Regions from separate parts of the Kluyvera sp. STS39-E genome, predicted to be linked through region 3. Evidence: predicted binding sites of a transcription regulator. Region 3 holds the regulator's gene; each other region holds the start of a gene.
What was found. Region 3 encodes PhoB, which activates phosphate uptake and scavenging genes when phosphate is short. Its sites were predicted from a motif close to CTGTCATAAAACTGNCNNAT; they were not measured.
Positions count from the first base shown of each region.

Region 1: the regulator PhoB is predicted to act here: its motif matches at 6,908-6,927, upstream of pstS (phosphate ABC transporter substrate-binding protein PstS).
Region 2: the regulator PhoB is predicted to act here: its motif matches at 3,196-3,215, upstream of kdgR (DNA-binding transcriptional regulator KdgR).

Region 1 covers NZ_JBFQGA010000005.1:451,826-462,398, forward strand. Annotated here, with positions in the region: gene adeP (adenine permease AdeP) at 1-1,242, opposite strand, end outside; gene yieH (6-phosphogluconate phosphatase) at 1,413-2,078, shown strand; gene phoU (phosphate signaling complex protein PhoU) at 2,193-2,918, opposite strand; gene pstB (phosphate ABC transporter ATP-binding protein PstB) at 2,943-3,716, opposite strand; gene pstA (phosphate ABC transporter permease PstA) at 3,816-4,706, opposite strand; gene pstC (phosphate ABC transporter permease PstC) at 4,703-5,665, opposite strand; gene pstS (phosphate ABC transporter substrate-binding protein PstS) at 5,792-6,832, opposite strand; gene glmS (glutamine--fructose-6-phosphate transaminase (isomerizing)) at 7,160-8,989, opposite strand; gene glmU (bifunctional UDP-N-acetylglucosamine diphosphorylase/glucosamine-1-phosphate N-acetyltransferase GlmU) at 9,188-10,558, opposite strand.
Region 2 covers NZ_JBFQGA010000006.1:91,822-102,394, forward strand. Annotated here, with positions in the region: gene prc (carboxy terminal-processing peptidase) at 1-614, shown strand, start outside; gene htpX (protease HtpX) at 809-1,693, shown strand; gene AB4K05_RS14575 (MFS transporter) at 1,756-3,129, opposite strand; gene kdgR (DNA-binding transcriptional regulator KdgR) at 3,307-4,098, shown strand; gene AB4K05_RS14585 (YobH family protein) at 4,148-4,387, opposite strand; gene mgrB (PhoP/PhoQ regulator MgrB) at 4,556-4,699, shown strand; gene AB4K05_RS14595 (YebO family protein) at 4,773-5,066, shown strand; gene AB4K05_RS14600 (DUF2627 domain-containing protein) at 5,823-5,939, shown strand; gene cspE (transcription antiterminator/RNA stability regulator CspE) at 5,982-6,191, shown strand; gene rlmA (23S rRNA (guanine(745)-N(1))-methyltransferase) at 6,359-7,156, shown strand; gene mntP (manganese efflux pump MntP) at 7,153-7,722, opposite strand; gene AB4K05_RS14620 (DUF986 family protein) at 8,103-8,561, opposite strand; gene AB4K05_RS14625 (PTS mannose transporter subunit IID) at 8,614-9,465, opposite strand; gene manY (PTS mannose transporter subunit IIC) at 9,478-10,278, opposite strand; gene manX (PTS mannose transporter subunit IIAB) at 10,339-10,573, opposite strand, start outside.
Region 3 covers NZ_JBFQGA010000002.1:482,247-492,819, reverse strand. Annotated here, with positions in the region: gene ygjJ (protein YgjJ) at 1-385, shown strand, start outside; gene ygjK (alpha-glucosidase) at 403-2,757, shown strand; gene sbcC (exonuclease subunit SbcC) at 2,798-5,938, opposite strand; gene sbcD (exonuclease subunit SbcD) at 5,935-7,137, opposite strand; gene phoB (phosphate response regulator transcription factor PhoB) at 7,329-8,018, shown strand; gene phoR (phosphate regulon sensor histidine kinase PhoR) at 8,040-9,335, shown strand; gene AB4K05_RS05855 (type I secretion C-terminal target domain-containing protein) at 9,450-9,701, opposite strand; gene brnQ (branched-chain amino acid transporter carrier protein BrnQ) at 10,090-10,573, shown strand, end outside.

The DNA.
Region 1 (10,573 bases), on a different contig from region 3:
CATGATGCAATAAGAGATGAAGCCCAGCGCGATACCTTCGGTAATCGAGAAGCTAAACGGCATCATCACGGCAGTAATAAACGCCGGGACTGCTTCAGTCAGGTCATCCCACTTCACGCGGGACAGGCTTGAGGTCATCAACACGCCTACGTAAATCAGCGCGCCGGCTGCCGCATATCCTGGCACCATCCCCGCCAGAGGCGATAGGAAAATCACCAGCAGGAACAGCAGACCGACCACCACTGCCGTCAGACCGGTACGGCCGCCAACGGACACGCCGGAAGAGGATTCGATATACGCGGTCACGGAAGAGGTGCCGATAAAGGAACCGGCCACCGAAGAGACGCTATCCACGAACAGCGCCTGCTTCATGCGTGGGAACTTGCCCTTCTCATCAGCCAGACCAGCTTTATCGGTTACGCCAATCAGCGTACCGGAGGAGTCAAACAGGTTTACCAGCATGAACGAGAAGATAACGCCCGCCAGCCCCAAGTTAAACGACCCAGCAAGGTCAACGTGGCCAACAACCGTGGTGATGCTCGGCGGCGCAGAAACAATGCCGCTATAGTGAACATCGCCCAGCATCCAACCCAGCAGGGTGGTTACCACGATAGAAACCAGCACCGCCGCATGAATATTGCGAGAGGCCAGAATCGCGATGATAAAGAAGCCCAGTACGCCCAGCAGTACGCTGTGAGAGGTCAGGTTACCGATAGAAACCAGCGTGTCCTGGTTTGCCACGATAACGCCGGCGTTTTTCAGCCCCATCATGCCGATGAACAGACCAATACCGCTGGTGATGCCCACACGCAGGCTCACCGGGATATTAGCAATCATCCAGTAACGCACACGGAAAATGGTCAACAGCAGCAGGCCCACAGCGCCCCAGAAGATAGCGCCCATGCCCACCTGCCATGGCAGGCCCATGGCCTGTACCACCACAAAGGCGAAGAACGCGTTCAGACCCATCGCTGGCGCCAGTGCCACCGGCAGGTTGGCGAATACGCCCATCAGGATACTACCCAGCGCCGCAATCAGACAGGTCGTCACGAACACCGCGCTGGTGTCCATTCCGGCTACGCCAAGAATTTGCGGGTTTACGAAAACGATGTAGACCATCGTCAGGAAGGTGGTGAAACCCGCGATCACTTCGGTGCGAGCCGTCGTGCCGTGTTCGCGCAGTTTAAACACGCGCTCCAGTATCCCCTGACCGGAAGCCGGGGTGGTGTGTTGTTGACTCATTATCAATTTCCGCAGACGAAGGAAGGAAAATTCGTCGCTATCCTATACCAAAATGCGACAATAGGCGCGGTTGTGAGATACTTTTTTTCATTGATTTTGCTTATACGGCAACGATTGCGTCTCTCAATTCTGCATTACGTAAACGTTAAACTTGTTAAAAAGGAAATGACATGTCCGGAGTTGAAGCGGTTTTTTTTGACTGTGACGGCACGCTGGTAGACAGCGAAGTTATCTGTTCACGGGCCTACGTCCATATGTTTAAAACATTTGGTATCACGCTCGATCTGGAAGAGATTTTTAAACGTTTCAAAGGCGTGAAGCTCTACGAAATCATCGACATCATCAATGAAGAGCACGGGACAAACCTGGCCAAGTCAGATTTAGAACCCGTTTACCGCGCCGAGGTCGCACGCCTTTTCGACACGGAACTCGAGGTCATTTCTGGCGCTAATGCGCTGGTGGAGTCCGTGAACATTCCGATGTGCATCGTCTCAAACGGCCCGGTCAGCAAAATGGAACATTCGCTCGGCAAGCTAGGGATGTTGCATCATTTCCCGGAAAAATTATTCAGCGGCTATGATATCCAACGCTGGAAGCCCGATCCTGCGCTGATGTATCACGCGGCTAAAGCGATGAACGTTAACGTTAAGAACTGTATTTTGGTGGATGACTCTTCTGCGGGCGCCCAGTCGGGCATTGATGCGGGAATGGAGGTGTTTTACTTCTGTGCCGATCCGCATAACAAGCCGATTGATCACCCGAGGGTGACCACGTTTACCGATCTGGCGGAACTGCCAGCGCTGTGGAAGGCGCGCGGATGGAACATCATCGGTTAAACCGTAGGCCTGATAAGCGAAGCGCCATCAGGCAGCATTACGCAGGATGCCGGATGGCGGCGTAACGCCTTATCCGGCCTACAACAGCGACGCCGGGGGTTCCCGGCGTACCGCTTATTCCTTAGGCGCTTTCCCCGCCAGCAGCTTATCCAGCTCATCGCCGCCCACGTGACGGAAATCTTGTCCCTTCACGAAGTAGAAGATGTATTCACAGATATTCTGGCAACGGTCACCGATGCGTTCGATAGAACGTGCGCAAAACAGTGCGGTTAACACGCTTGGAATGGTGCGCGGGTCTTCCATCATATAGGTCATCAGTTGACGCACGATGCCCTCATATTCTTGGTCAACTTTCTTATCTTCACGGTAGATACGCACCGCTTCGTCCAGATCCATACGCGCAAACGCATCCAGCACATCGTGCAGCATCTGCACAGTGTGGCGACCCAGCGACTCAAGACTCACCAGCAGCGGCTGGTGCTGGTGAGAGAATTTCTCCAGCGCCGTGCTGCAAATCTTATCTGCTACGTCACCAATACGTTCCAGTTCAGCGATGGTTTTGATGATAGCCATCACCAAACGCAGGTCGCTCGCCGTCGGCTGGCGCTTAGCAATAATACGCACACAGGCTTCGTCGATCGCCACTTCCATCATGTTGACGTTCTTGTCGCCTTCAATGACGCGTTTTGCCAGCTCACTATCCTGGTTGTGCATCGCGGTAATCGCATCAGAAAGCTGCTGCTCTACCATACCGCCCATGGTCATCACCTGGGTGCGGATGCTTTCCAGTTCCGCGTTGAACTGGCCGGAAATATGTTTATTAAGATTTAAATTGTCCATCATTTCTCCCGATGCCCAGGCATATCAACCGTAGCGGCCAGTAATATAGTCTTCAGTTTGTTTCTTCGCGGGCTTGGTGAACAGGTCATCCGTGTTGCTAAACTCAATCAACTCGCCCAGGTACATAAATGCCGTGTGGTCGGAACAACGCGCTGCCTGCTGCATGTTGTGGGTCACGATAACCACGGTGTAATCCTCTTTCAGCTCGGTAATCAGCTCTTCGATACGACCGGTGGAGATCGGGTCAAGGGCTGAGCACGGCTCATCCAGCAGCAGAACTTCCGGTCGGATAGCAATGCCGCGCGCAATGCACAGACGCTGTTGCTGGCCACCGGAGAGAGAATACCCGCTCTGATGCAGCTTATCCTTGGTTTCATTCCATAATGCGGCTTTGGTCAACGCCCACTGAACGCGCTCATCCATATCGGTGCGGGACAGCTTTTCAAACAGGCGCACGCCAAAGGCGATATTGTCATAAATAGACATTGGGAATGGCGTCGGCTTCTGGAACACCATCCCCACTTTGGCACGCAGCAGCGCGATATCTTGGGTATTGGTGAGAATATTGTCGCCATCCAGCAGAATTTCACCTTCCGCACGCTGCTCCGGGTACAGTTCAAACATCTTGTTGAAGGTACGCAGAAGCGTTGATTTACCGCAACCTGATGGGCCGATAAACGCGGTGACCTGGTTTTTGGCGATATCCAGGTTAATGTTCTTCAGGGCATGGAATTTGCCGTAGTAGAAGTTCAGGTCACGTACTGAAATCTTACCCGGAGTTGTGTTCACCATACTCATCTCAATCTCTTCCTCATCCAGCGCCGCATGTGCCACGCCGTTAAATATGTTCAACCATAGGCCGGATAAGGCGTTTACGCCGCCATCCGGCACTTTGTCTTAACCGTGTCTCTTCTTCGCGAAAACAACGCGCGCCAGAATATTCAGCAGCAGTACACACAGCGTGATAATCAGCACACCGGCCCAAGCCAACTGCTGCCACTCTGCAAACGGGCTCATCGCAAACTTAAAGATGGTGACCGGCAGGTTAGCAATAGGCTGCATCATGTCGGTGCTCCAGAACTGGTTGGATAGCGCGGTAAACAGCAGCGGTGCGGTTTCACCCGCGATGCGCGCAATTGCCAGCAGGATACCGGTCATGATCCCGGAAATTGACGCTTTTAGCGTGATGGCCGAAATCATCCGCCACTTTGGTGTTCCTAGCGCATAGGCCGCTTCACGCAGGCTATCTGGCACCAGTTTCAACATGTTCTCGGTGGTACGAATAACAATAGGCACCTGCAGCAGCGCCAGCGCTATCACGCCCGCCCAGCCGGAGAAGTGCTGCATCTGCGCGACCACGATGGTGTAGACAAACAGCCCCACAACGATAGACGGTGCGGAAAGCAGAATATCGTTAATAAAGCGGATAACTTCAGCCAGCCAGGATTTGCGCCCGTACTCAGCAAGATAGATGCCCGCCATAATGCCCAGCGGAGTACCAATGACCGTCGACCACAGGATCAACAGGCCGCTGCCCGCCAAGGCGTTTGCCAAGCCACCGCCCGCCGTGTTCGGCGGCGGCGTCATTTCGGTGAACAGCGCCAGCGACATACCATCGATGCCGCGGGTGATGGTGGCCATTAAGATCCACACCAGCCAGAACAGCCCGAAGATCATCGTCGCCATCGAGAGCGTCAGCGCGATGCGGTTTTTCATGCGGCGACGCGCCTGCATTTTGCGACGAGACTCGGCAAGCTCTGCGGTGTTTTGCATTTCCAGTGTGGTCATGAGCGTGCCCCTTCATTCTTCGCCAGACGCATAATCATGAACTTCGATGCCGCCAGCACGATAAAGGTAATCGCAAACAGAATCAGACCCAGCTCCATCAAGGCGGAGACATGCAGCCCAGATTCCGCTTCAGCAAATTCGTTTGCCAGCGCGGAGGTGATGCTGTTGCCCGGCATATACAGCGAAGCGCTGTCGAGCTGGTAGGTGTTACCGATGATAAAGGTCACCGCCATGGTTTCACCTAGCGCACGGCCAAGACCAAGCATCACGCCACCGATAACCCCATTTTTGGTAAACGGCAGGACGATACGCCAGATAACTTCCCAGGTGGTGCAGCCGATGCCGTAGGCCGACTCTTTCATCATCACCGGAGTTTGTTCAAAGACATCACGCATAACGGCGGAGATATACGGAATAATCATGATGGCGAGGATAACCCCGGCCGCCAAAATACCGATACCAAACGCCGGGCCAGAGAACAGGGCACCGACAAACGGGACGTTAGAAAGAATATTGCCAACCGGTTCTTGGAAGTAGGTCGCGAACAGCGGAGCAAAGATAAACAGGCCCCACATGCCGTAAACGATGCTGGGAATAGCCGCCAGCAGCTCGATCGCGATACCTAACGGACGTTTGAGCCAGTTGGGTGCTAATTCGGTCAGGAAGAGTGCAATGCCGAAACTCACCGGAACGGCGATCAACAAAGCGATGACGGAGGTGACAATCGTACCGTAAATAGGTACCAGCGCGCCGTAGATGTCGTTGGGAGCATCCCACTCTTTGGTCCACAGGAAGGCGAAGCCGAACTTCTCCATGCTGGGCCAAGAGGAGATAACCAGAGAGACGATAATCCCGCCCAGCATCAATAGCACAATCAGCGCAGCCAGTCTGACTAGCGCGCTGAATATCATGTCACCCTTTTTACCCGGAGGGTTAAAAGCAGGCTTGGTTGCAGCCATAAATTACTCTTCAGTTAATAACGTTTACGAAAGTGCCCGATAGCGGCTGGCGCTTATCGGGCCTACAGTCGGAACCGTAGGGCGGGTTAGCATTAGCACTACCCGCCATTTCCGTCAAAATTCCGACTAGTACAGCGCTTTACCGCTGCTGTCTTTGACGTTGGTCTTCCATGCAGCACGAACCTGCTCAACTACGCTTTCCGGCAGGCTAGCATAATCCAGTTCGTTAGCCTGTTTGCCGCCGTTTTTGTAAGCCCAGTCAAAGAACTTCAGCACTTCAGCGCCTTGCTCAGGTTTCTTCTGGTCTTTGTGGACCAGGATAAAGGTGGTGGAGGTAATCGGCCACGCGCCTTCACCTTTCTGGTTGGTCAGGTCCTGGGCGAATGATTTGCTCCAGTCTGCGCCTTTAGCCGCGTTAGCGAAGTTTTCTTCGGTTGGGCTAACGGCTTTACCGTCGGCTGAAATCAGCTTGGTGTAAGCCAGGTTATTCTGCTTAGCGTAAGCGTATTCAACGTAGCCAATAGAGCCTGGCAGACGCTGTACGAAGGCTGCGATGCCGTCGTTACCTTTACCGCCCAGACCGGTTGGCCAGTTCACAGTAGAACCCGCACCGATTTTGGATTTCCACTCTTCATTCACTTTCGCCAAGTAGCTGGTGAAGACGAAGGAAGTACCGGAACCGTCAGCACGACGCACTACGGCGATGTTCTGAGAAGGCAGTTTGACGCCTGGGTTCAGTTTGGTGATGGCTTCATCATCCCACTTCTTAATTTTGCCGAGGTAGATATCACCCAGCGTTTTGCCGTCCAGCACCAGCTCGCCTGATTTCAGGCCAGGGATGTTTACGGCCAGCACAACACCGCCGATGACGGTCGGGAACTGGAACAGGCCTTCCTGAGTCAGTTTTTCATCAGACAGTGGAGCGTCGGATGCGCCGAAATCTACGGTATTAGCGGTAATTTGTTTTACGCCACCGGAAGAACCGATACCCTGGTAGTTAACTTTATTACCCGTTTCTTTATTGTAGGTATCTGCCCATTTGGCATACACCGGCGCAGGGAAGGTTGCACCAGCACCAGTCAGGCTTGCTGCTGCGAATGCAGAGAAAGCGCTCATCGATAAGGTCGCGGCGACAACAGTTGCGACAGTGGTACGCATAACTTTCATAATGTCTCCTGCAAGAATTCGTAAAGTGTTGTTTAGTGGCTACGATGAGCAAAATAGGATAAACAGGTGACAGTTATATGTAAGCTTTATGACAGTTTAATGACAAGGAAAACCCCGTAAAATACATCAATATTAAAACCAATAAAAACAATGAATTAAAAAAATAATTTACAATAAAATTTCAAAAGAATTTTGTTTTTATGACAGTGAAATGGCCATACTTTATGACAGTGACGTGCCCAAAATTATTCTATTTTCAGGGTATAGCAGGTAAAAAAATCCGGCTATGCCAAAGGCATAACCGGACGGATTCGCTCTCAAACGTGATTATTCAACGGTTACAGATTTCGCCAGGTTGCGCGGCTGGTCAACATCGGTGCCTTTGATCAGCGCGACGTGATAAGACAGCAGCTGCAGCGGAACGGTATAGAAGATAGGTGCAATCACCTCTTCGACATGCGGCATCTCAATGATATGCATGTTGTCACTGTTGGTGAAGGCTGCATCCCTATCAGCAAACACGTACAGTTCACCGCCGCGCGCGCGCACCTCTTCAATATTGGATTTCAGTTTTTCTAGCAGTTCGTTATTCGGCGCCACCACAATCACCGGCATATCCGCGTCAATCAACGCCAACGGGCCGTGTTTGAGCTCGCCTGCGGCGTAGGCTTCTGCGTGAATATAAGAGATCTCTTTGAGCTTAAGCGCGCCTTCCAGCGCGATCGGGTACTGATCGCCACGCCCAAGGAACAGCGCGTGATGCTTATCGGAGAAATCCTCTGCCAGCGCTTCAATGCGCTTATCTTCAGACAGCACCTGTTCAATGCGGCTCGGCAGCGCCTGTAATGCGTGAACGATTTCTTGTTCAACGGACTCGTCAGCGCCTTTCAACCGCGCCATCTTCGCCACCAGCAGCAGCAGCACCGTTAGCTGCGTGGTAAAGGCTTTGGTGGAAGCCACGCCAATTTCCGCACCGGCTTTGGTCATAATAGCCAGGTCAGATTCGCGCACCAGCGATGAACCCGCAACGTTACATACCGCCAGCGAACCTAAATACCCCAGTTCTTTGGTCAGACGCAGACCAGCCAGCGTATCAGCGGTTTCCCCGGATTGAGACAGAGTGATAACCAGGCTGTTGGGGCGCACGGCCGACTTGCGATAGCGGAATTCAGACGCAATCTCGACGTCACACGGCATTCCGGCCAGCGATTCAAACCAATAGCGCGCCACCATTCCCGAGTTGTAGGAAGTGCCACAGGCGATAATCTGAATATGTTCGACTTTCGACAGCAGCTCATCGGCCTGCGGCCCCAGCTCGCTTAAATCCACCTGACCGTGGCTAATGCGCCCGGTTAATGTGTTTTTAATCGCGTTTGGCTGCTCGTAAATCTCTTTTTGCATGTAATGGCGATAGATACCTTTATCGCCAGCATCGTATTGCAGGTTAGATTCGATCTCCTGACGCGTCACGATCACGCCCGATTTATCGAAAATCTCTACCGTACGGCGAGTCATTTCCGCGATATCCCCTTCTTCAAGGAAGATAAAGCGACGGGTGACAGGCAGCAGCGCCAGTTGGTCAGAGGCAATAAAGTTCTCGCCCATCCCCAAACCGATAACCAGCGGGCTACCGGAACGCGCTGCCAGCAGGGTGCTCGGATCGCGGGAATCCATAATCACCGTACCGTATGCACCGCGCAGCTGCGGTATCGCACGCAGAACGGCTTCACGCAGGGTGCCGCCCTGCTCCAGTTCCCAGTGCACTAAGTGAGCAATCACTTCGGTGTCCGTGGCGGAAACAAAGACGTAGCCACGCGCCTGCAGCATTTCGCGCAGCGGCTCATGGTTCTCAATGATACCGTTATGGACCACCGCAATATGGTCAGAAACATGCGGATGCGCGTTGCTTTCTGAAGGCTCACCGTGGGTCGCCCAGCGGGTGTGAGCAATACCGGTGCCGCCAGGCAGCGGGTGATCTTCTGCTGCCTGTGACAGCATCTGCACTTTACCTAGGCGACGTAGACGGGTCATATGACCTTGTGCATCCACCACGGCAAGACCCGCGGAATCATAACCACGGTATTCCAGACGACGAAGACCTTCGAGAAGGATTTCAGCTACATCACGTTGCGCGACTGCGCCAACAATTCCACACATAGTTTTCTATTCCGATTTTGGCGTTATGCCATGCGTTGTCGGTCAACCTGTTGCCCGTATACCGGGCGCCCCGAGCCTTGTAGAGAGTGGGGTTATTTTTATGGGTACTGCATGTTGGGCGGGAGATTATGTTATCTCCTCACCCCTGTCTGCCTGATGGCGGTGACGCCTTATCAGGCCTACACAAAAAACCACAAATTACTTTTTCTTCACCGGACGCTGCCAGCCTTGCTTATGTACCTGCGGTACGCGGCTCAGCACCAGCTCATTATCGGCAACATCGCGGGTGACCGTGGTACCTGCGGCAATAGTCACGCCTTTGCCAATCGTGACCGGGGCCACCAGTTGGCTGTCGGAACCGACAAACACATCGTCGCCAATAATGGTTTTAAACTTGTTCGCGCCATCGTAGTTGCAGGTGATGGTACCCGCACCGATATTCACGTTATCGCCAATTTCTGCGTCACCAAGGTAGGTCAGATGACCGGCTTTAGAGCCTTTACCCAGACGCGCTTTTTTCATTTCGACGAAGTTACCAACGTGCGCACCTTCCAGCAGTTCAGCGCCAGGACGCAGACGCGCAAACGGCCCAATGGTGCAGGTGGCCTGCAACTGAGCATCTTCCACCACGCTGTAGGGGCTGATTTCGCAATCGTCGCCAATGGTGCTGTTTTTAATCACACAACCTGCGCCGATTTTGACGCGATGGCCAAGAACCACGTTCCCTTCAAGGATAACGTTAGTATCAATTTCAACATCACGCCCATGAGAGAGTGTGCCACGCAGATCAAAACGCGCCGGATCGCGCAGCATCACGCCCGCCAGCAGCAGTTTTTCCGCCTGTTCTGACTGGTAGACGCGCTCAAGGCGCGCGAGCTGCAGGCGGTTATTGACGCCTTCCACTTCGCTTAAGCGATCCGGATGCACGGCGGCAATTTCATGCCCTTCTTGGTATGCCATCGCGATAATGTCGGTGATATAGAATTCGCCTTGGGCGTTATTGTTATCCAGTTTCGCCAGCCAGCGCTTCATGTCCGCGCCGTTAGCTATCAGGATGCCGGTATTGATTTCTGCAATAAGACGCTGCTCGTCGCTCGCATCTTTGTGCTCCACGATGCCGGTGACTTTGCCGTTTTCACGCGTAATGCGGCCATATCCGCTTGGGTCAGCAAGCACGACCGTCAGCAAGCCAATGCCGCCCTGCGGTTTGGAGTCACGCAGGCGTTCTAATGTTTCAACAGAGATCAGCGGCACATCGCCGTATAGCATCAGAATGTCTTCGTCATCGGCGAAGAATGGCGCGGCCTGCTGCATTGCATGACCGGTACCCAGTTGTTCCGCTTGCAGCACCCAGTTGAGGTTATCGTCGGATAAGGTCTGCTTTAGTAAATCGCCGCCGTGGCCGTACACCAGATGAACCTGGGCGGCGCCAAGATGATTAGCGGCATCAATGACATGCTGCACCATAGGTTTACCCGCTAGGGTATGCAGCACTTTAGGAAGATCGGAATACATTCGCGTGCCTTTGCCAGCGGCAAGGATCACAACGCTCATGGTACGCTTAGACATAGGTATCCTGTCTGT
Region 2 (10,573 bases), on a different contig from region 3:
CGGTGCAGCAGTACCGTTCGCTGAACCGCATTTACGATCAGATGCTGCGCCCTGAATGGCCAGCGCTGGGTTCCGTCCAGTACACCATTCAGAAATTCTACCGCATCAACGGTGGCAGTACTCAGCGTAAAGGCGTGACGCCGGATATTCTGATGCCGACCGGCAAAGAAGTGACCGAAACCGGTGAGAAGTTCGAAGACAACGCGTTGCCATGGGATAGCGTCAATGCTGCTACCTACGTGACGTCGGGCGATATGGCGCCGTTCGAACCTCAGTTGCTGAAGCTACACGACGAACGTATCGCGAAAGATCCTGAGTTCCAGTACATCGCTAAAGATATTGCTCACTTCAATGCATTGAGGGATAAACGCAATATCGCTTCTCTGAACTACGCACAGCGTGAGAAAGAGAATAATGAAGATGACGCGACACGTTTGGCGCGGATTAACGATCGCTATAAACGCGAAGGCAAGCCGCCGCTGAAGAAACTCGAAGATCTGCCGAAAGACTATAAAGAGCCAGATCCATACCTCGACGAAACGGTGAATATTGCCGTCGACTTGGCAAGGATTGAGAAGGCCACTCCCGCAGAACAACCGACTGCGAGTAAATAACCTCCAACAGGCACAAGCAATTGTGCCTGTTTTTTTTATCTCCCTCATCTTCACGTCAACAACTATGCTACAAAATGTAAAGTTGTGTCTTTCTGGTGACTTAGCCTCACGTAATCGTTGAAAATCGCCGTATTGCCCCTACGATATGGGTAATCGCATAGTGCGTTTTGTTAAGAAGAGGTTAAAAGTAAATTATGATGCGAATCGCGCTTTTCCTGATGACCAACCTGGCAGTTATGGTTGTGTTTGGGCTGGTGCTAAGCCTGACGGGAATTCAGTCGAGCAGCATGACGGGTCTGCTGATTATGGCGCTGCTTTTTGGTTTTGGCGGTTCCATTGTTTCATTGATGATGTCGAAATGGATGGCCCTGAAATCGGTCGGTGGTGAAGTTATTGAGCAACCACGCAACGAACAGGAACGTTGGTTGTTGCAAACCGTTGCTCGTCAGTCAGAGCAGGTAGGTATTGCGATGCCACAGGTTGCGCTATACCACGCGCCGGATATCAACGCCTTCGCAACCGGTGCGCGCCGTGACGCCTCGCTGGTGGCGGTGAGCACCGGTCTGCTACAGAACATGAGCCGTGACGAAGCGGAAGCCGTTATTGCCCATGAGATCAGCCATATTGCCAACGGTGACATGGTGACGATGACTCTGATTCAGGGCATTGTGAACACCTTTGTTATCTTTATCTCCCGCGTTATCGCGCAGATAGCGGCCGGTTTCCTCGGCGGCAACCGTGATGAAGGTGAAGAGGGCGGCAACGGTAACCCGCTTATCTATTTCGCCGTTTCCATGGTGTTGGAACTGGTGTTCGGTATTCTGGCGAGCATTATTACCATGTGGTTCTCTCGCTACCGTGAGTTCCATGCGGATGCCGGCTCGGCGAAACTGGTTGGTCGTGAGAAGATGATTGCTGCCTTGCAGCGTCTGAAAACCAGCTACGAACCGCAGGAAGCCAGCAGCATGATGGCGTTTTGTATCAACGGTAAATCGAAGTCGCTGAGCGAAATGTTCATGACTCACCCACCGTTAGATAAACGTATTGAAGCGCTGCGCAGCGGCGAATATATGAAATAAAAAAAGCGCCTCGAATGAGGCGCTTTTCTTTTGGGCCCAGCGAAATTTGGCTCTGTCGGTTGTTAGCTTTGTGCTCGTGGTTGAGTGACCCGCAGCCCGCTAAACAGCGTGGCGACCACGGCGAGCGTACCGGCCAGCAGCAGCGAAATGTGCGTGCCGCCGGTGCCAAAGACGTTGAACATCAGCGCAACCAACGCGGCGCCGGTGCTTTGCCCCAGCAATCGTGCTGTTCCTAGCATTCCGCTTGCACCGCCGCTGCGATTGCGTGGCGCGGAGGAAATAATGGTGTGGTTATTCGGCGACTGGAACAGGCCAAAACCTGCACCGCACAGCAGCATGCGCCAGATAATATCGATATCACTCGGCGCTGACGGCAGCATTGCCATTGCAAATAAGCCGCAGGCCATAATGCCCATTCCCAGTGCGCCCAACAAACCAGCGTGTACGCGCTCAATCAGATAACCCGCCAGTGGCGCCATGACCATGGTCGCCAGCGGCCACGGTGTTAGCAACAGACCGGTTTCCACTTCGCTACGGCCAACGATGCTTTGTAGGAAGAACGGAAGCGACACCATCGCCAGCATTTGCGCGCAAAAGGAACAGATGGAGGTACAGATCGACAGCGAGAAAAGCGGAATGCGCAGCAAATCAACCGGCAGTAGCGGCACCGGCAGGTGCAACTGGCGACGAACGAAGAAGTAACCAACGATCAGCAAAGCCACCAATTCGACGCCAACCCACACCAGTGATTGGCCCTGAGCGAAGCTGCTCAGTGCGGTAATCAACAAACCGAAGGTGAGGGCATTCATCACCGCGCTTGGCAGATCGAACCGCTGCGTTTGGCTGCGGGTCCCGTTTGATGGCAAAAAGCGAACTGCCAGCAGCCATGAAATGATCCCCAGCGGAACGTTGACAAGAAATAACCATTGCCAGGAAGCCAGCGACAAAATGGCGGCGGCAATCGTCGGCCCCGCAGCGGAAGAAACGGCGACAACGAAGGAGTTAATCCCCATACCGCGTCCAAGCTGGCGCTGTGGATAAATCAGGCGAATAAGCGCCGTGTTTACGCTCATCAACGCTGCGCCGCCAAAGCCCTGCAAGATACGGGCAAGAGTAAGCATCTCAAGCGAATGGGACAGTGCGCAAAACAGCGAAGCGAGGGTAAAAACGATTAGCCCTGCTTTATAGATTCGGTGGTAGCCTATCATGTCGCCTAAGAAAGCGAGAGACAGTAGAGAGATAACAATCGCTATCTGATAGGCGTTGACTATCCAAATAGAGGCCGCAGGCGATGCATTAAGGTCGCTGGCGATGGTCGGCAGAGCAACGTTGGCAATCGCGCCATCGAGTACCGCCATCGTAATACCAATCACAATCGTGAGAATGGCTCCGTAGCGCTGGGGTAGCGGTAAGCCATCTGTCAGAGGTTTAGTCATGTGGAAAACTTGTTTTTGGGGAAATTATTAACCAGAGAATGATTCTAGCATTGATTAATCATTTGAATGTCGCAGATTTGTAACCAGGTCACAGAAGTTTCATTGCTACAAACAGAATGCGAAATTATAATAAAAACCGGTTCTAATTTTTATAAAACAGTTGCGATGAGGTGATAAATGTCAGCAGCGGATTTGGACAAGCAGCCAGATTCTGTCTCTTCGGTACTAAAGGTTTTTGGTATCCTGCAGGCACTTGGCGAAGAACGCGAAATCGGTATTACTGAACTTTCGCAGCGCGTCATGATGTCAAAAAGCACCGTTTATCGCTTTTTGCAGACCATGAAATCATTGGGGTACGTTGCCCAGGAAGGGGAATCCGAGAAGTATTCGCTCACGCTGAAGCTGTTTGAGTTGGGTGCTCGCGCATTACAGAACGTCGATTTGATCCGCAGTGCGGATATCCAAATGCGTGAACTCTCTCGTCTAACGAAAGAAACGGTCCACCTTGGGGCGCTGGATGAAGACAGCATTGTCTACATCCACAAAATCGACTCCATGTACAACCTGCGCATGTACTCCCGCGTCGGTCGTCGTAACCCGCTGTACAGTACAGCAATTGGTAAAGTGCTGCTGGCCTGGCGTGAAACTGACGAAGTACGTCAGATTCTTGAAGGCGTGGAATACAAGTGCAGCACCGAGCGCACCATTGCGAGTACCGATGAACTGATCACCGTACTCGAGCAGGTGCGTAAACAGGGTTATGGCGAGGACAACGAAGAGCAGGAAGAAGGTTTGCGCTGTATCGGCGTACCGGTATTCGACCGTTTTGGCGTGGTTATCGCTGGGTTAAGTATCTCTTTCCCAACGCTGCGTTTCTCAGAAGAGCGTCTGCATGAGTATGTAGAGATGTTGCATACCGCAGCGCGTAAAATTTCAGAGCAGATGGGTTACAACAATTATCCATTCTAAGTCTGATAGTAAAAAGCCCGGCGATGACCGGGCTTTTTTTTATCTTTTATTAGCCTTCATCGACTACGCTTGCGCTTTTGCGCAGCAGCGGGCAGCTTGATCTGCCGACAATGCCGTTATCCCCGTGCAGGTAAAATGCAGTACTGAATCCCTGCGCTGTCAGGTACTTACATTGCAACCCCAAACCTCCAGCCGTCTTCTGGCTTCCCGCGAGTACGCCATACCCGCTCAGGAGGACGCCAATGGCAACGATAACCAAAAAGACGATGGTTCTAATAAACAGGCGCATAGGAATTCCTCTTCTACTATTTGATCCATGGATACTACGTTACTTCGATAACCGATTGAAACAAGTCTATGATTCCTAAAATCGCTAGATGCTATTACAGTTAGCCGCGGTTTAAGGTTAGCATGCTAACTTGGTTGCATCTGATTAAGAAGTCATGCGGAGAATGGAGTGAAAAAGTTTCGGTGGGTATTACTGATACTCGTAATTGCTGCCTGTATGCTATTGTGGACGCAAATGATCAACGTAATGTGCGATCAGGACGTTCAGTTTTTTAGCGGCATATGCAGCATCAACAGGTTCATACCCTGGTAAAACATTTTTACTGACAGCGATTTCCTTCCGTAGCCTGAGTGGTAGAATAGATCGTTCCTTTTGAGGTGGTAAAATGAGTGATCTAGTAAGTTCTGGGGCCTTAAATCTGGTTTCACTGGCATTATCCTTTCTCTTGTTGTTAGTCGGTCTGGTTTTGTGGTTTTTTGTGAATCGCGCCAGTTCTCGTGCTAACGAACAAATCGAACTCCTTGAATCGTTGCTCGACCAGCAAAAACGCCAAAATGCGTTGCTGCGTCGTTTGTGCGAAGCAAATGAGCCCGAGAAAAAAGAGGAAGATGCGCCTAAGGCTGAAGCTGTAGAAGAAGATAAAGAAGACGATTTTATCCGCTTAGTTGCAGAACGATAATTTCGTAGTATGACGACTCCGGTCAGCCTGCAATAGGCTGCCGGACGTAACCCGATGCCCTTTTCTGGTGCATCTTATGATATTAACCCTCTGATTATTCCCCTTGCGTTGCCCTAGCGTCTTTTTGCGCAACCGATGGTGTTTTTTTGCGCACAATTCAACGTCAGCACCAAGTTCAGCAATCTATAACGATATGTTATTGTTATTGGAGCCTCATTTAAGTTATTCCCTATGCCTCGAATATATTATGGCTCGGTTTTGTATAGTATCCCTGCTTAATTAATAGCCGGGCAATCTGCATTAAATTAGCGAAACGTTTTTATTGCGTCGTAATGAGGCAATGTCACAAAATTTTCATTATTTTAGTGCAAACTCGATGCGTTATTAACCAGACGGGTCGTGTAAGTACTCCGCGCAAATGTTCGGACCTTATAACAACCGCTGGAATGACTGATGGAAAAGTTATAGCAAAAATATATCTTACGATATAAAGAAAGTGGATGCGGCTAACATGAATCTGAATACGGATAAATCATGAGGTTTTGTGAAAAAAGTCTTACGTTACCGTAAGCTAGGTCACATTTCAGTCCTGCTAACATTCCATCCTTCGCGTGCCACAGCGCGTGGAAATGCGTAAGTGGACAAATGATTTGTTGTGATTTGTGCGGCCGATCGAGACACGTTTAAAAATGGCTTGCCATTAATTACGTAGTATGTGATAACACGTTTTGGGTTAAACGAGGTACAGTTCTGTTTATGTATGGCATTATCAGTAAAGAAGTTATGAGTAAAGACGTTGACGTTGAATACCACTTCTCTGCCGAACCTTATATTAGTGCCGCATGCAGTCATGTCTCAGTTTTATCTATATGAAAACGCCTGCGGGCGCAGAAAACACTCTAAGGAATTTTGCAAATGGCAAAGATTAAAGGTCAAGTTAAGTGGTTCAACGAGTCTAAAGGTTTTGGCTTCATTACTCCTGCTGACGGCAGCAAAGATGTGTTCGTACACTTCTCTGCAATCCAGGGTAACGGCTTCAAAACTCTGGCTGAAGGCCAGAACGTTGAGTTCGAAATTCAGGACGGCCAGAAAGGCCCAGCGGCTGTTAACGTAACCGCTATCTGATTCGACATCACTGATCTTGCGGCGCATCAGCGCATCATTATCAGACATAAAGCCTCGCAACCGCGGGGCTTTATCATTTTTACCCCGCCTATTTACCGCCGCTTCACCTTTCTCCCTTGCTCGAATAGCGGTACACTTTCGCCCTTTGAGATTATGCCGGAGTCGTTATGTCCTACAGTTGTCCGCTCTGCCACGCGCCCCTTACGCGCAGCGGCAATAGTTACCTTTGCCCACAGCGTCATCAGTTTGACCAGGCGAAAGAGGGCTACGTCAATCTCCTGCCGGTACAGCATAAACGTTCCCGTACGCCGGGTGACAGCGCAGAAATGATGCAGGCACGTCGGGCATTTCTTGATGCCGAGCATTATCAACCATTGCGCGATGCCGTGAGCGCGAAGTTAAGTGCCATTAAACCGGAACAACTGCTGGACATTGGTTGTGGGGAAGGGTACTACACCCATGCTTTTGCCGCGCTCGCCAAGGAAACTTGGGGGCTAGATGTTTCAAAAACGGCGGTACGTTACGGCGCAAAGCGCTATCCACAGGTCAATTTCTGCGTAGCCTCCAGCCAGCGTTTACCGTTTGACGATGCCAGCATGGATACGGTGATACGTATTTACGCGCCCTGCAATCCGACGGAGCTTAAGCGGGTGGTGAAACCAGGCGGTTGGGTCATCACGGTCACGCCTGGACCACGTCATTTGCTCGAAATGAAAGGGCTTATCTATAGCGAAGTACAGCTGCACGCGCCGCATTCTGAAGTGCTTGATGGGTTTACGCTGCAAGAACATGAGGCGTTAGCCTATCCGATGCGTTTACGCGCCGAAGAGGCCGTTACGCTACTGCAGATGACGCCGTTTGCATGGCGGGCTAAGCCGGAAGTATGGGAATTGTTGAAGCAACAGGAATGGTTTGACTGCCAGACGGATTTCGCGATTCACGCCTGGCAAAGAGATATCGATTAACCCATGTAGTGCGCGTAGAGGATCTGCGCGCCAATGGCAATCAGCACGATCCCACCGAGAATTTCCGCCCGCTTGCCGAGCAGTGGGCCAATAAAGCGACCAACCATCATACCCAGCGTCGACATAATGAAGGTTGCGCAGCCAATTGCGAACGCGGTGGCAAGAATATTCACCTGCAGGAAAGCTAAACCAACGCCGACCGCCATAGCGTCGAGGCTGGTGGCAATCGCGGTGGTTACCAGTAGCCAGAAGCCGTGACGACGCGGCGCTTGTTGATCCTCTTCCTCATCACTGCCGCGAAAACCTTCAATGACCATTCGCCCACCGAGGAACACCAGCAGCACGAAGGCGACCCAATGACTCCATTCCATGACGAACTGGCTGGCTAGCATGCCCAGACCCCAACCGACCAGAGGCGTGATCGTTTCTATTGCGCCAAAAATCAGGCCGGTGCGTAAGGCTTCAGAAAACTTGGGTTTATGCAGCGTTGCGCCTTTCCCGATTGATGCGGCAAATGCATCCATCGACATACCGAAGGCAAGAAGAATCGTAGCGGTTAAATTCATGAAGATGTCCGGACCGGGAAGTTTCCATATGACACATTACCGCCCCCAGTAATCAGCAGTGAATGCGTCTATGGTCTCGCTTGACTACAGTGTGTAATCCGTACGCACCACGTTTTTCAACGAGTATGTTGACACGTACATTTCCATGGGATGGAAATTAGCTACTCCCCAACGACGGGCGCAACCTTAACATATTTTTATAATATAAAACAACAATAGGCATTGTATATTTTATCGTTTAATGATAACGATTTTCATTTAGATTTATTGCGTAATCAAGGCGTTAATAAATATCGGGGGATTTTGTGGAATAAACATAGCCAACGCTATATTCGTTCTGCTGTTAAATAGAACAGATATAGCGATGGCTATATTTTAAATCATTGAGATTTAAGGAGAAGCTTGTAGATGCGTTCCAGGTCGTCAATATTCTTTACGCGAACCAGCAGACGGCGTTGCTCTAATTGCATCACCAGGACGCCATCTTCAGATAAATTCATCTTTTGAATGCGGCTATATTTTATCCACACATTGGCAAAGAAAAAACCTTCCGTTTTAAAGATGATTTTTGGACTGCGGACCCAGAATAGATAAAAGCCCATCAGTGCCAGTGCACATAATAACCATGTGGTAATTAATGCACCGTGGTGGGTCACATTGTTGTAAACCAGAATGACAATCAGGATGACGAAGATCACGCTGTCAACGCGACCAGGGCGCAGAAGAGGGACGGCGAGAAGGGTGGCGCCATGACGGCGGGGCATGATGAACTGATCGTAAATGGCGAAAGCCAGCAGTGCGATGATGAAAAAGACCAGTACCAGATCCGTTATGGACATTAAGCCTCCAAATAAAAAAACCGGGGGCATAGCCCCCGGCGTACTTCAGATATTACAGACCCAGCAGGCCGATTGCGTAACCCACGATACCGATGACGAAGAAGCCAACGATGATCCACAGGGCGTTAACTTTCTTACGCAGCAGCCACATACAGGCGAAGGTCAACAGCAGCGGCACCAGACCCGGCATCAGCTGGTCAAGGATGGTCTGCACGGTGGTCACACGAGTCTGGCCATCCTGACCGGTGATGGTTGATACCACCAGCGGGATGTTTACGTGTGTCCACTTGTTCACCAAGGCCCCCATGACAAACAGGCCGAGGATTGACGCCCCCTCAGTCAGTTTCTGCAGGAAGCCGCCGCCCATATCGGAAACGATGTCGATACCTTTACGGTAACCGTAAGCCACGCCGTAGTAACGGGTTGCCAGACGAACAACGTTGAACAGGATGAAGAACAGCAGTGGCCCAAGCAGGCTACCGCTCATCGCGATCCCGGCACCCAGTGCCGCGAAGACCGGACGCACGGTACCCCAGAAGATTGGGTCACCAACGCCTGCCAGCGGACCCATCAGGCCAACTTTGATACCGTTGATTGCCGCATCGTCAATCTCAGCACCGTTTGCACGCTGTTCTTCCATCGCCAGCGTAACGCCCAGTACTGGCGCTGCTACGTATGGATGGGTGTTAAAGAATTCCAAGTGACGCTTGATAGCCTGCTTACGTGCATCGTTGTTCTCTGGGTACAGGCGTTTGATCGCCGGAACCATGGAGAAACAAAAGCCCAGCGCCTGCATACGTTCGAAGTTCCATGAACCTTGGAACAGGTTTGAACGAAGGAACACGCCACGAATATCACTCGGAGTGAGTTTTTTCTCGGTGGTAGTTTTAGTCACATCAACCATTTCGCTCACCTGTTAGTCCAATTCGTTATCAAGATCGTTAGCACCCGCTGCCTGAGCAGGAGCACCTGCAACGCGGTTATATTTCGGGCTCAGCTGGATGTAGAGGATAGCCATTACTGCGCCAATCACGCCCAGAGCAACCAGGTTGAAGTCAGTGAACGCTGCGGTAACGAAGCCAAGGTAGAAGAATGGCATCAGGTAGCCTGCGCGCATCATGTTGATGACCATCGCATAACCAACCACCACGATCATACCACCGGCGATGTTCAGACCGCTGGTGACGACTTCCGGAATGGCATTCAGCATGTTCTGAACTTCGCTGGTACCGACGGAAACAGCAACAATAACGGCTGGGATTGCAATACGCATCGCCTGCAGGAACAGGGAAGAGACGTGGATCCAAGACAGCGCTGTCAGGTTACCGTTATCTGCCGCTTTATCCGCTGCGTGCTGGAATGCCACGGTGATAGTACGAACGATGATGGTCAGAACCTGGCCTGCTGCCGCCAGAGGGATAGCCAGGGCGATACCTGCACCAATGCCCTGATGACCGGCAATAACCAGAATGGTGGAAATAATTGATGCGAGTGCGGCATCAGGTGCAACAGCAGCACCGATGTTCATCCAACCCAGCGCGATCATTTCCAGGGTACCACCGATGATAATACCGGTTTTCATGTCCCCAAGAACGATACCGACCAGGGTACAGGCGACCAGCGGACGGTGGAACTGAAATTCATCGAGTATGGATTCCATACCCGCAATACATGCGACGATGAACACCAGCACAATCTGAAGAGTGGTAATCTCCATTGTACTTCTCCTATTGCATATTCAGACTTAAGTGTGAAGGCTAAAAATGTTGCCTCGCGGTTACTTCGCGATTTTGGCAATCAAATCCATCATTTTCAGTTTCTGATCGGTGGAAACCTTACGGACTTCCAGTTCGATCCCACGTGCGTTCAGTTTGGTAAAGGCCTCAATATCCTTCTCGTCAACGGAAACAGCGTTGTTTACCTGGGTTTTACCCTGGCGGAACGCCATACCACCAACGTTTACTGAGGTCACTTTTACGCCGCCTTCCACGATACGTTCAACGTCGGTCGGG
Region 3 (10,573 bases):
TGTCACCTGGATGAATGGGATGGAAGTGACCGACGGAACCGGCGAGCTTTTTTTAACCGGGGTCCTGATGCCTAACTTCGGTGCGCGCGCCTGGCACCACACCGGGCGGGCGAAAGGGCTGGATGAACCGGGAACCGAAACCGGCTTTATGGCCAGCGCGATGTATGAAGCCTTTAACGGATTTTATCTCTCAACCGCCTACAGTTACGCCAAACATCGCCCGGATCACGCCGCCGATGAAACCACCGCATTTATGCAGTTTGGTATCTGGTTTGAATATGGCGATGGGCGATTTGCCACGGCGGCAGACAGTCGTTTCTACATGAAAACCGCCTCCGGCGACCCGAGCGACAAAATTTTCCTGATGCAGTATTTCTATTGGTAAGAAGGGACATCAAACACATGAATATGACTTCCCCGCTGGCTCCGCTGGCCTGTGCGCTGCTGCTGAGTTTTTCTGCCCACGCCACGGTGACCGCCGACGCCTTTAAAAACGTGGTCAATCGTACCGGCGCGCCGCAGTACATGCACGATTATGACTATGACGATCATCAGCGCTTTAATCCCTTCTTCGACCTCGGCGCGTGGCATGGTCATCTGCTGCCTGATGGCCCGGAAACGATGGGCGGCTTTCCCGGTCCGGCGTTGTTGACCGAAGAATACATTAATTTTATGGCCACCAACTTTGACCGACTGACGGTATATCAAAACGGCAAAAAGCTGGCCTTTACCATGCAGGCTTATAGCCTGCCCGGTGCGCTGGTGCAAAAGCTGTCGGCCCCCGGCGTCGAAATTGAGATGACGCTGCGCTTTGCCAGCGCGCATACCTCGCTGGTGGAGACCAAAATCACCAGTAATACACCGCTGACGTTGAAATGGGACGGCGAACTGCTGGAAAAACTGGAGGCCAAAGAGGGCAAACCGCTGTCGACGAAAACCATCGATGCCGCCTATCCCGGCTACCAGCGACGTATCCACGCCACGCCGGATGGCCTAACGGTGACTTTTGGCAAAGTGCGTGACGACTCTGCACTGATGACCTCCGGTGAGTCGCAGTATCAGGTGCACCGTACGCTGAAGACGACGACTGAAATTGCAGGCCATCGTTTCACCAGCACCGCGCAGATCCCCGGCTCGACCACGCTTTACACCACCTATTCACACCTGCTGACCACCGAACAGGTGCGTCATGAGAAAGCGCAAATCCGAGATATTCTGGCGCGTCCCGCCTATTATCTGACCGCGTCGGCACAGCGCTGGAATGATTATCTGCAAAAAGGGCTGACCAACCCAGACGCCACGCCACAGCAGACCCGGGTGGCGGTCAAGGCTATTGAAACGCTAAACGGTAACTGGCGCGCGCCGGGCGGCGCGGTGCAGCACAATACGGTGACGCCGTCGGTCACCGGACGCTGGTTCTCTGGCAACCAGACTTGGCCGTGGGATACTTGGAAGCAGGCGTATGCGATGGCGCACTTTAACCCGGAGATCGCCAAAGAAAATATCCGCGCCGTTTTCTCCTGGCAGGTTAAAGCTGACGATAAGGTACGCCCACAGGATGCCGGATTTGTGCCGGATCTTATCGCTTGGAATCTCAGCCCTGAACGCGGCGGCGATGGTAGCAACTGGAACGAGCGCAACACCAAGCCGAGTCTGGCCGCTTGGTCGGTGATGGAAGTCTACCGTGTGACCAAGGATAAAGTCTGGCTGCAAGAGATGTATCCCAAACTGGTGGCCTACCACGACTGGTGGCTGCGCAATCGCGATCATAATGGCAACGGTGTGCCGGAATACGGTGCGACGCGTGATAAAGCGCATAACACCGCCAGCGGCGAGATGCTGTTTACGCTAAAGAAAGGGGACCAAGAGTCGCAGCTTTCGGGTCTTAAAACCTACGATAAAATCACCCATGATGGCGACTACGACAGCCTTGAGATTCCCGCGCAGGTAGCGGCTTCCTGGGAGTCCGGGCGTGATGATGCGGCGGTATTCGGTTTTATCGACAAAGAACAGTTGGATAAATATGTCGCCAACGGCGGCAAACGCAGCGACTGGACGGTGAAATTTGCCGAAAACCGCGACCCTGACGGGCAGCTGTTAGGCTACTCGCTGCTGCAAGAGTCGGTAGACCAGGCCAGCTATATGTACAGCGATAACCATTATCTGGCTGAAATGGCGGCGATTCTGGGTAAAGCGGACGAGGCAAAGCGTTATCAAGCGCTGGCACAGAAACTGGCGGACTACATCAATACCTGCATGTTTGATCCGCAAACTAAGTTCTATTACGACATCCGCATAGAGGATAAACCGCTGGCTAACGGCTGTGCCGGTAAACCTATCGTCGAACGCGGTAAGGGGCCAGAGGGCTGGTCGCCGCTGTTTAACGGTGCGGCGACCCAGGCGCATGCGGACGATGTGGTCTCAGTGATGCTGGATCCGAAGGAGTTTAATACCTTCGTGCCGCTGGGAACTGCCGCGTTAACCAACCCGGCATTCGGCGCGGATATTTACTGGCGCGGTCGCGTGTGGGTTGACCAGCTGTGGTTTGGTTTAAAAGGGATGGAGCGCTACGGCCATCGCGAAGAGGCGATGAAGTTGGCGGATGCATTCTTTAAACATGCCAAAGGATTAACCACCGATGGCCCGATTCAGGAGAACTACAACCCGCTGACCGGCGCGCAGCAGGGCGCACCAAACTTCTCTTGGAGTGCCGCGCATTTATATATGTTATACAACGAGTTTTTCCGTAAACCGTAGCAGAGTTGCCGGATGGGGCGAGGCCTCATCCGGCGTGCCGTTACTCAACGGCAAAGGCTTTATCCAGTCGGCTATAGCCCAGTCCGTTTATCTTCTTGACCTTAATCTGCACCGGAATGCGCTCTTTCATGGCCTCGACGTGGCTAATCACGCCGATGATTTTGCCGCTGGCGTTCAGGGTATCCAGCGCGTCGAGCGCCGTATCTAACGTTTCGCTATCCAGCGTGCCGAAACCTTCATCGAGGAACAGTGAATCGATGCGCGTTTTATGGCTCACCAGATCGGACAGCGCCAGCGCCAGCGAGAGGCTAACAAGGAAGCTTTCGCCGCCGGAAAGCGTGCGGGTATCTCGCACCGCATCGGCCTGCCAGGTGTCTACCACTTCCAGCTCTAGGGCGTCGCTGGCTTTACGTTGCAGCAGATAGCGACCGTGTAGGCGGCTAAGCTGCTCGTTAGCCAGCCATACCAGATTATCCAGCGTTAGCCCCTGGGCGAATTTACGGAATTTATCGCCCTCTTTCGAACCGATGAGCGCATTGAGGTGCGCCCAGTCTTCAAGCGTGGCGTTGGCCCTTTCAATATCGATAAACAGCGACTGCTGCTGCTGTCGATTATCCTCGTCCTGCTTCAGCTGTTGGCGAATCTCGCCCTGGCGTTGGCTATTTTCGCGTAGCTGCTGGGCGAGCAGCTGCAGCTGTGCCTGCACATCGACAAGTGTCAGCTCAGGCGTGAGCGTTTCCGGGCGCAGCGTTAGATGCTTTTGCATCGCTTCCTGCACCTGGGCGGCCAGCGTTTGGCGCTGCTGATGCTGCGTTTCCAACGTCTGTTTGAGCTGTTCCAGACGCTGGCGCTCGTCGGCATCCAGCAGTGCGGAGAGGAAATCTTCTCGGCTGTTGAAGTGAGAGTCGGCAAGCGCTTGGTCAAAGAGCTGCTCCGCCTGTTGCAAGCGTTGATTTTCTTGTGTTTCTTGCTGCTGCAGCGTGTGCAGCTGGCTTTCCAGCGACACGCAGTCGTGGTGTACCTGCTGCCAACCATCAAGGCTAGCGTTGCTGCCATCATCAGGATTTTGTGCCGGTGGCAGCGTCTCCAGTAGCGGCTGAATGTGTGCCAGCTGCTGCTGGGTTTCCTGACTCTCTTTTTGCTGCTGCTGCCAGGCTTGGGTTTGCGCTTCGCGCTCGGCAAGCCAAGCGGTTTCTTCTCCCGCGGCTGGCTGCGTCAAACCTAATGCCACAATAGCCTGGGTTAGCGCAGTCTCGCGCTGCTCCTGCTCTTCATCAAGGCGGGTATTCTGCGCTTGGAGCTCGCGGATTTGTCCTTCAAGAGCTAATCGCTGGCTGTGCTGGTAGCGCAGCTGTTCGGCGTCGTCCTGCTCGGCAAGCCAGCGGCTGATATCGTCGGCGGGTTGCAGCGAGATGGCTAAACGCTGGGTTACGTCCTGCCATTGCAATGTAAGTGCTTGCTCCTGCTCAGAAAGCGATATTAGCTCGCTATCCTCTTTCTGCTGCTGCTTTTGTAGCGCTTCCTGCTGACCGCGCAGGGTGGCGCCATCTTCCGCCAGCCGGGCCACTTCTTTTTCCAGTGCATCGCGACGGGATTTGTTGGCATCGGGAACCAGTGCCTGATATTCCGCGAGTGCCGGGTGGCTGGTGGAGCCGCACAGTGGGCACGGTGTGTCGGGCTGCAAACGCGCACGTTCCGCTTCTAGCCGGACGATGGTGGCTTCCAGCTCGCAAATCGCTTTCACATCGACAAACTGCTGTTTTTTATCTTTATAGACTTGGCGTAGCTGCGTTAGGTCAGCGGTGAGTTTCTCTAACTGCTGCTGGCGCTGTTGCTTGGCGTCAATGAGCTGCTGTCGACGGGTTTGCAGTGGCACAAAGCGGCTGTGCAGGCTATTAAGCAACTGGCGCTGCGGACGCGTTGCCGCGTGGTGAGCAATTTTCTCCGCGACTTCATCCGGGGTGAGCGTCAGCGTGGACGGCGGCAGTTGGGCAAGCTGCCTTTCCTGTTCATGCAGGCGCTGCAATTGTGTTTGCCGCTGGGCGCGATCGCGAGTTTGCTGGGCAAAGGCGCTGCGCCAGCCGGTCAGTTCACCTTGCCAACGCTGAATGTGCTCATGTTCCTGTAGCCATTGCTGGCGCTGAGCCTGCACCTGCAACAGCGACGTGGCTTGGCGCTCGGCGGTGAAGCGAATGCGGTCGCGCAGCGCGCAGGCATCATGTAAGCGAGTATTCACTTGCAAGATGAGCTGGTGCGTTTTGGTCACCGTCGCCGCCTGCTCCTGCATTTGCGTCCAGCGCGGACGCAGCGCTTCGGCAGGATGTGCGCGATTAAGCGCGGCCAATTGCGGCTGCGCGGCATCCAGCGCCTGTTTTGCTAGGGCCAGCGCCTGCTGGTTGGTTTGTGCATCCTGCGTCAGTTCTGCGTGACGTGCCAACCATTGCTGATGCGCAGCAGCGGTAGTTTGCTGCTGCTGCCACTGTTTTTCTTCAGAAGTAAGCGCCTGCAAACTTTGTGACAACGTCTGTTGCTGCTCTTCGCTCAATAGCACCACGCCGCTGGCTTTGGCTTGGAGCGTGTCTAATTCGCTGCGTGCCTGTTTATGTTTTTCAAATACCTGTGCGGAAATCTGGCCGTAAATCTCGGTGCCGGTTAACTCTTCTAGAAGCTCGGCGCGCTCTTTTGGCCTGGCGTTAAGAAAGGCGGCGAACTGCCCCTGCGAGAGCAGCATTGAGCGGGTGAAGCGGCCGTAGTCCAGCCCGCTAAGGGAGGCCGTCATCTCCAGTTTATCTTTCACTTTGTCGGCCAATATCTGCCCGTCAGCGCAGCGAGCTAGCTCAACGCGCGGTGCCTGTAGATTCCCGTCCGGCTGGTTGCGGGCGCGGTTCTGGCTCCAAAAGGCGCGATAAGCCACGCCCTGGACCTCGAACTCAACTTCCGCCAGACACTCGGCGGTGTCGCGGGTCATTAGATCGTTTTGCGACTGGGAGACGGTGTTGAGGCGCGGCGTTTCGTGGTACAGCGCCAAGCAAATCGCATCCAACAGCGTGGTTTTGCCCGCGCCGGTTGGGCCGGTGATGGCAAACAAGCCGTTGCTGACGAACGGCTCTTGGGTAAAGTCGATTTTCCACTCGCCTTTTAGCGAATTGAGATTTTTCAGGCGCAGGCTGAGAATTTTCATGGCTGTTGCTCCTCGCCAAGGCCGTTGAGCGTTTCATTAAATAGCGTTTGTAAGCGTTGCTGCTCTGGCTCTTCCAGCGTTTCCAGCGCTAGACGGCGGTGGAACACCTCCTCAACGCTCAGTTCGCTCAGGGTTTCGCGCGCTTGATTTGCCAGAATGCGCTGTCGCTGTTCCCGGCTGCGGCGAACCAGCAGCACCTCGACCGGCAGGTCGTCGGTAATGACTTGAATTTTGCGCTGGATATCGTGCAGGTACTCGTCGCTGGTTATCTCAATATCGACCCATGTCGCGGGCTGGGCATCGGCAAGCCGCCATTCGGCTAACTGCGCACTGATGCTGCCGAAATCACCTTTAATCACCGCCAGCGGCTGGGTTACCGGCACGACAAGCGGCGTTACCTCATTGAGCGCGCCGTTATTGAAGGTGACCAAATTAACGCTTTTGCTCTTGCCGGTTTCATCAAAACTTAAGGCGATTGGCGAGCCGCTGTAACGGATATGTTCGCTGCCGCCGATTTTCTGCGCCCGGTGAATGTGCCCCAGCGCGATGTAGTCGGCGGGCGGGAAGTTTTGCGCCGGAAACGCATCCAGTGTGCCAATATAGATGTCGCGTACCGCGTCACTTTTGCTGGCGCCGACGGTGGTCAGGTGGCCACTGGCGATAATCGGCAGCGCACGGTCGGCGCGCAGTTCACTCGCCTGCTGGTATTGTTGCTGATAGTAGTCGGTGATGCTTTCCAGCACCTGACGCTGTTTCTCGCTGCCGGAAAGCCCCGCTTGGCTGGTGATGATGTCGCGCGGACGTAAAAATGGCACCGGGCAGAATACCGCACCGGGCGTGCCGTCGCGCTGATTTAAGATAAAAGGCGCGTGGCCTGCGCTGGCAATGACCGTGGTATTGAGAAACGAGAGAATATCGCGTGACTCGTTAAGCGTCGCTACGGAGTCATGGTTGCCCGCCAGCACGACCAGATGGCAGCCGGTTTGCTGCAGATTCACCACAAATCGGTTGTACAGCTCGCGCGCATAGCTCGGCGGCGAGCCGGTATCGAAGATATCGCCCGCCACGATAATGGCGTCGACCTGTTCCGCTTCGGCGGTGGTCAACAACCATTGGAGAAAGGCGTCATGTTCGGCGGCCCGGCTTTTGCTGTAGAAATTCTGGCCAAGGTGCCAGTCCGACGTGTGGATAATGCGCATAGCGGTTCCGTGAAAGGTGGCGTAAAGTTGATTATAAACATCCACCTACGTGAAGGTCTATGTAGGCGTTTTCGTTGTGTCATAAAAGGTAAAGCACGATCATCAAACGGTCATGTTTATCATAAAACTGTAATAAATCTGACGCATAATGACGCCGTATATAATACTGATGTCTAAAAACAGGGCAAATAATGGCAAGACGTATTCTGGTCGTTGAAGATGAAGCGCCGATCCGCGAGATGGTGTGTTTTGTGCTGGAACAAAATGGTTTTCAGCCGGTGGAAGCGGAAGACTACGATAGCGCTATCAGTAAACTGAATGAACCTTGGCCCGATCTTATTTTGCTCGACTGGATGTTACCGGGTGGGTCTGGGCTGCAATTTATTAAGCATATCAAACGTGAAGCGCTTACGCGTGACATTCCGGTGATGATGCTTACGGCGCGTGGTGAAGAAGAAGATCGCGTGCGCGGCCTGGAAACAGGCGCAGATGATTACATTACCAAGCCGTTTTCGCCAAAAGAGCTGGTGGCGCGAATTAAAGCCGTAATGCGCCGTATTTCACCGATGGCGGTGGAAGAGGTGATTGAAATGCAGGGGTTGAGCCTTGACCCTACCTCACACCGGGTGATGACCGGTGAAAACCCGCTGGACATGGGGCCTACCGAATTTAAACTGCTGCACTTCTTCATGACGCACCCGGAGCGAGTCTACAGCCGCGAGCAGCTGCTGAACCACGTGTGGGGAACCAATGTTTATGTTGAAGATCGTACCGTTGACGTGCATATTCGTCGTCTACGCAAAGCGCTGGAACACAGTGGTCATGACCGCATGGTGCAAACCGTACGCGGGACGGGTTATCGTTTTTCCGCCCGTTTTTAATTTTTGACAGGAGTGTGACCCGTGCTGGAACGGCTGTCATGGAAAAGGCTGGCCCTGGAGCTGCTGTTATGCTGCCTCCCGGCCGTGGTACTGGGGCTGGTGTTTGGGTATCTGCCGTGGTTTTTACTGGCGGCAGTGACCGGGCTACTGGTCTGGCATTTCTGGAATTTACTGCGCCTTTCTTGGTGGCTGTGGGTCGACAGAAGTATGACTCCGCCGCCGGGGCGAGGTAGCTGGGAGCCCTTGCTGTATGGGCTAAACCAGATGCAGTTGCGTAATAAAAAACGCCGTCGCGAGCTGGGTAATTTGATTAAGCGCTTTCGCAGCGGCGCGGAATCTCTGCCGGATGCGGTGGTGCTGACCACGGAAGAAGGGGCCATTTTCTGGTGTAATGGCCTAGCCCAGCAGCTGCTGGGACTTCGCTGGCCCGATGATAGTGGGCAAAATATTTTAAACCTGCTGCGTTACCCCGAATTTACCCAACACCTTAAAAAACGTGATTTCCTAAAACCGCTGCACCTCGTGCTTAACAGCGGACGTCATCTTGAAATTCGTGTGATGCCCTATACCGATCGTCAGCTGCTGATGGTGGCGCGTGATGTGACGCAGATGCACCAGTTAGAAGGCGCGCGGCGTAACTTTTTCGCCAACGTCAGTCATGAGCTGCGCACGCCGTTGACCGTGTTGCAGGGATATCTGGAGATGATGCAGGAACAGGTGCTGGAAGGGGCGGTCCGCGAAAAAGCGCTGCATACGATGGGCGAGCAAACGCAGCGTATGGCCGGGCTGGTGAAACAGCTACTGACGCTGTCAAAAATTGAGGCGTCGCCGGTGCTGTTGCTGAACGAAAGAATTGATGTTCCGCTGATGCTGCGCGTCGTCGAACGTGAGGCGCAAACCCTGAGCCAGCATCAACATCAGTTGCGCTTTGAGGTGGATGAGTCGCTGAAGGTGCTGGGCAATGAAGAACAGTTGCGTAGCGCGATGTCGAACTTGGTTTACAACGCGGTGAATCATACGCCGGAGGGCACGCTGATTACCGTTCGTTGGCAGCGAGTGCCGCACGGTGCGTTATTTAGCGTCGAAGATAATGGACCGGGGGTTGCGCCTGAACATCTGCCAAGGCTGACCGAGCGTTTCTATCGCGTCGATAAGGCGCGTTCAAGGCAAACCGGGGGCAGTGGGCTGGGTCTGGCCATCGTCAAACATGCGGTGAGTCATCATGACAGCCGTCTGGATATCACCAGTACATTAGGCAAGGGATCGTGCTTTAGCTTCGTGTTGCCCGAGCGGTTAATCGCCAAAGATAACGGTTGAAAAATGCCCGGTGGCGCGGAGCTTATCGGGCCTACGGTATTTTGTAGGCCTTATCGCTCCGCGTCATCGGGCAGTGCAAACACCCCAACTTTTACCTCGGGCGCCGGTTTATCACTAGAGAATCGGAAGTTCCGATTTTGCCAGCATGCTATTAATATCAATATCGGCAGAAGAGCCGTTTTCAACGCTGATAGTCATCGTTGAGCCGCTGTTTTGTATCTGCCCATCGGTATTAATTTCAATCAGCCTATTGCCCGCTCCGTCGTCCGTGACCCGAATGTAAGATGCCAGGTCAGAGTCTGCAACGTCGCCCGGTAGATCGCTTGGATCGATGCGTTCGCCTTCGTCGGCGTGGAAGTCTTTAATGACATCGTTCCCATCATCGCTGGTCCGTTTACTTTACAGTCAACTTTTTGCTGCCTGATTAACGAACGTTTGGCTATTTTTTATTCGAATTATTAGCCGGGTGTCTTTCTTAAATCCAGTTAATAAGTCTGGTTGTTAATTAACAATCAATATAATCATCTGGTTTTGCGATCCCGTGTTGCTTTAAAACGTTATAAGCGTTTAAATTGGCCCCCATGCAGTCGTAAACAGACTGCTAATTCGCGGTAAATCAAAAAACTATTCTTCTCTATACCGCGATGGGAGCATATCCCGCTGAGTTTGTTGCCGGTTCCCCTGCTTCATTCCACAGGTATCGGCGCGATAAATTTATGTTTTACAACACCACATCCACAGGCAGTAGTTACATATGACCCATCAATTGAAATCGCGTGACATCATCGCTCTGGGCTTTATGACCTTTGCGTTGTTTGTTGGCGCAGGCAACATCATTTTCCCTCCTATGGTTGGCTTGCAGGCCGGTCCTCACGTCTGGACTGCGGCTATTGGCTTTTTGATTACCGCCGTGGGTCTGCCGGTGCTGACCGTAGTCGCGCTGGCGAAAGTTGGCGGTGGCGTTGACAGCTTGAGCACGCCGATTGGCAAAGTGGCTGGCGTGCTGCTGGCGACCGTCTGTTACCTTGCCGTGGGCCCGCTGTTTGCGACGCCGCGTACGGCGACCGTGTCGTTTGAAATCGGTATTGCACCGTTGACCGGTAACGGTGAACTGCCGCTGTTTATCTATAGCGTTATCTATTTTGCGCTGGTTATCTTGGTTTCTCTCTATCCGGGTAAACTGCTGGATACCGTCGGTAACTTCCTAGCTCCGCTGAAAATTCTGGCGCTGATTGTGC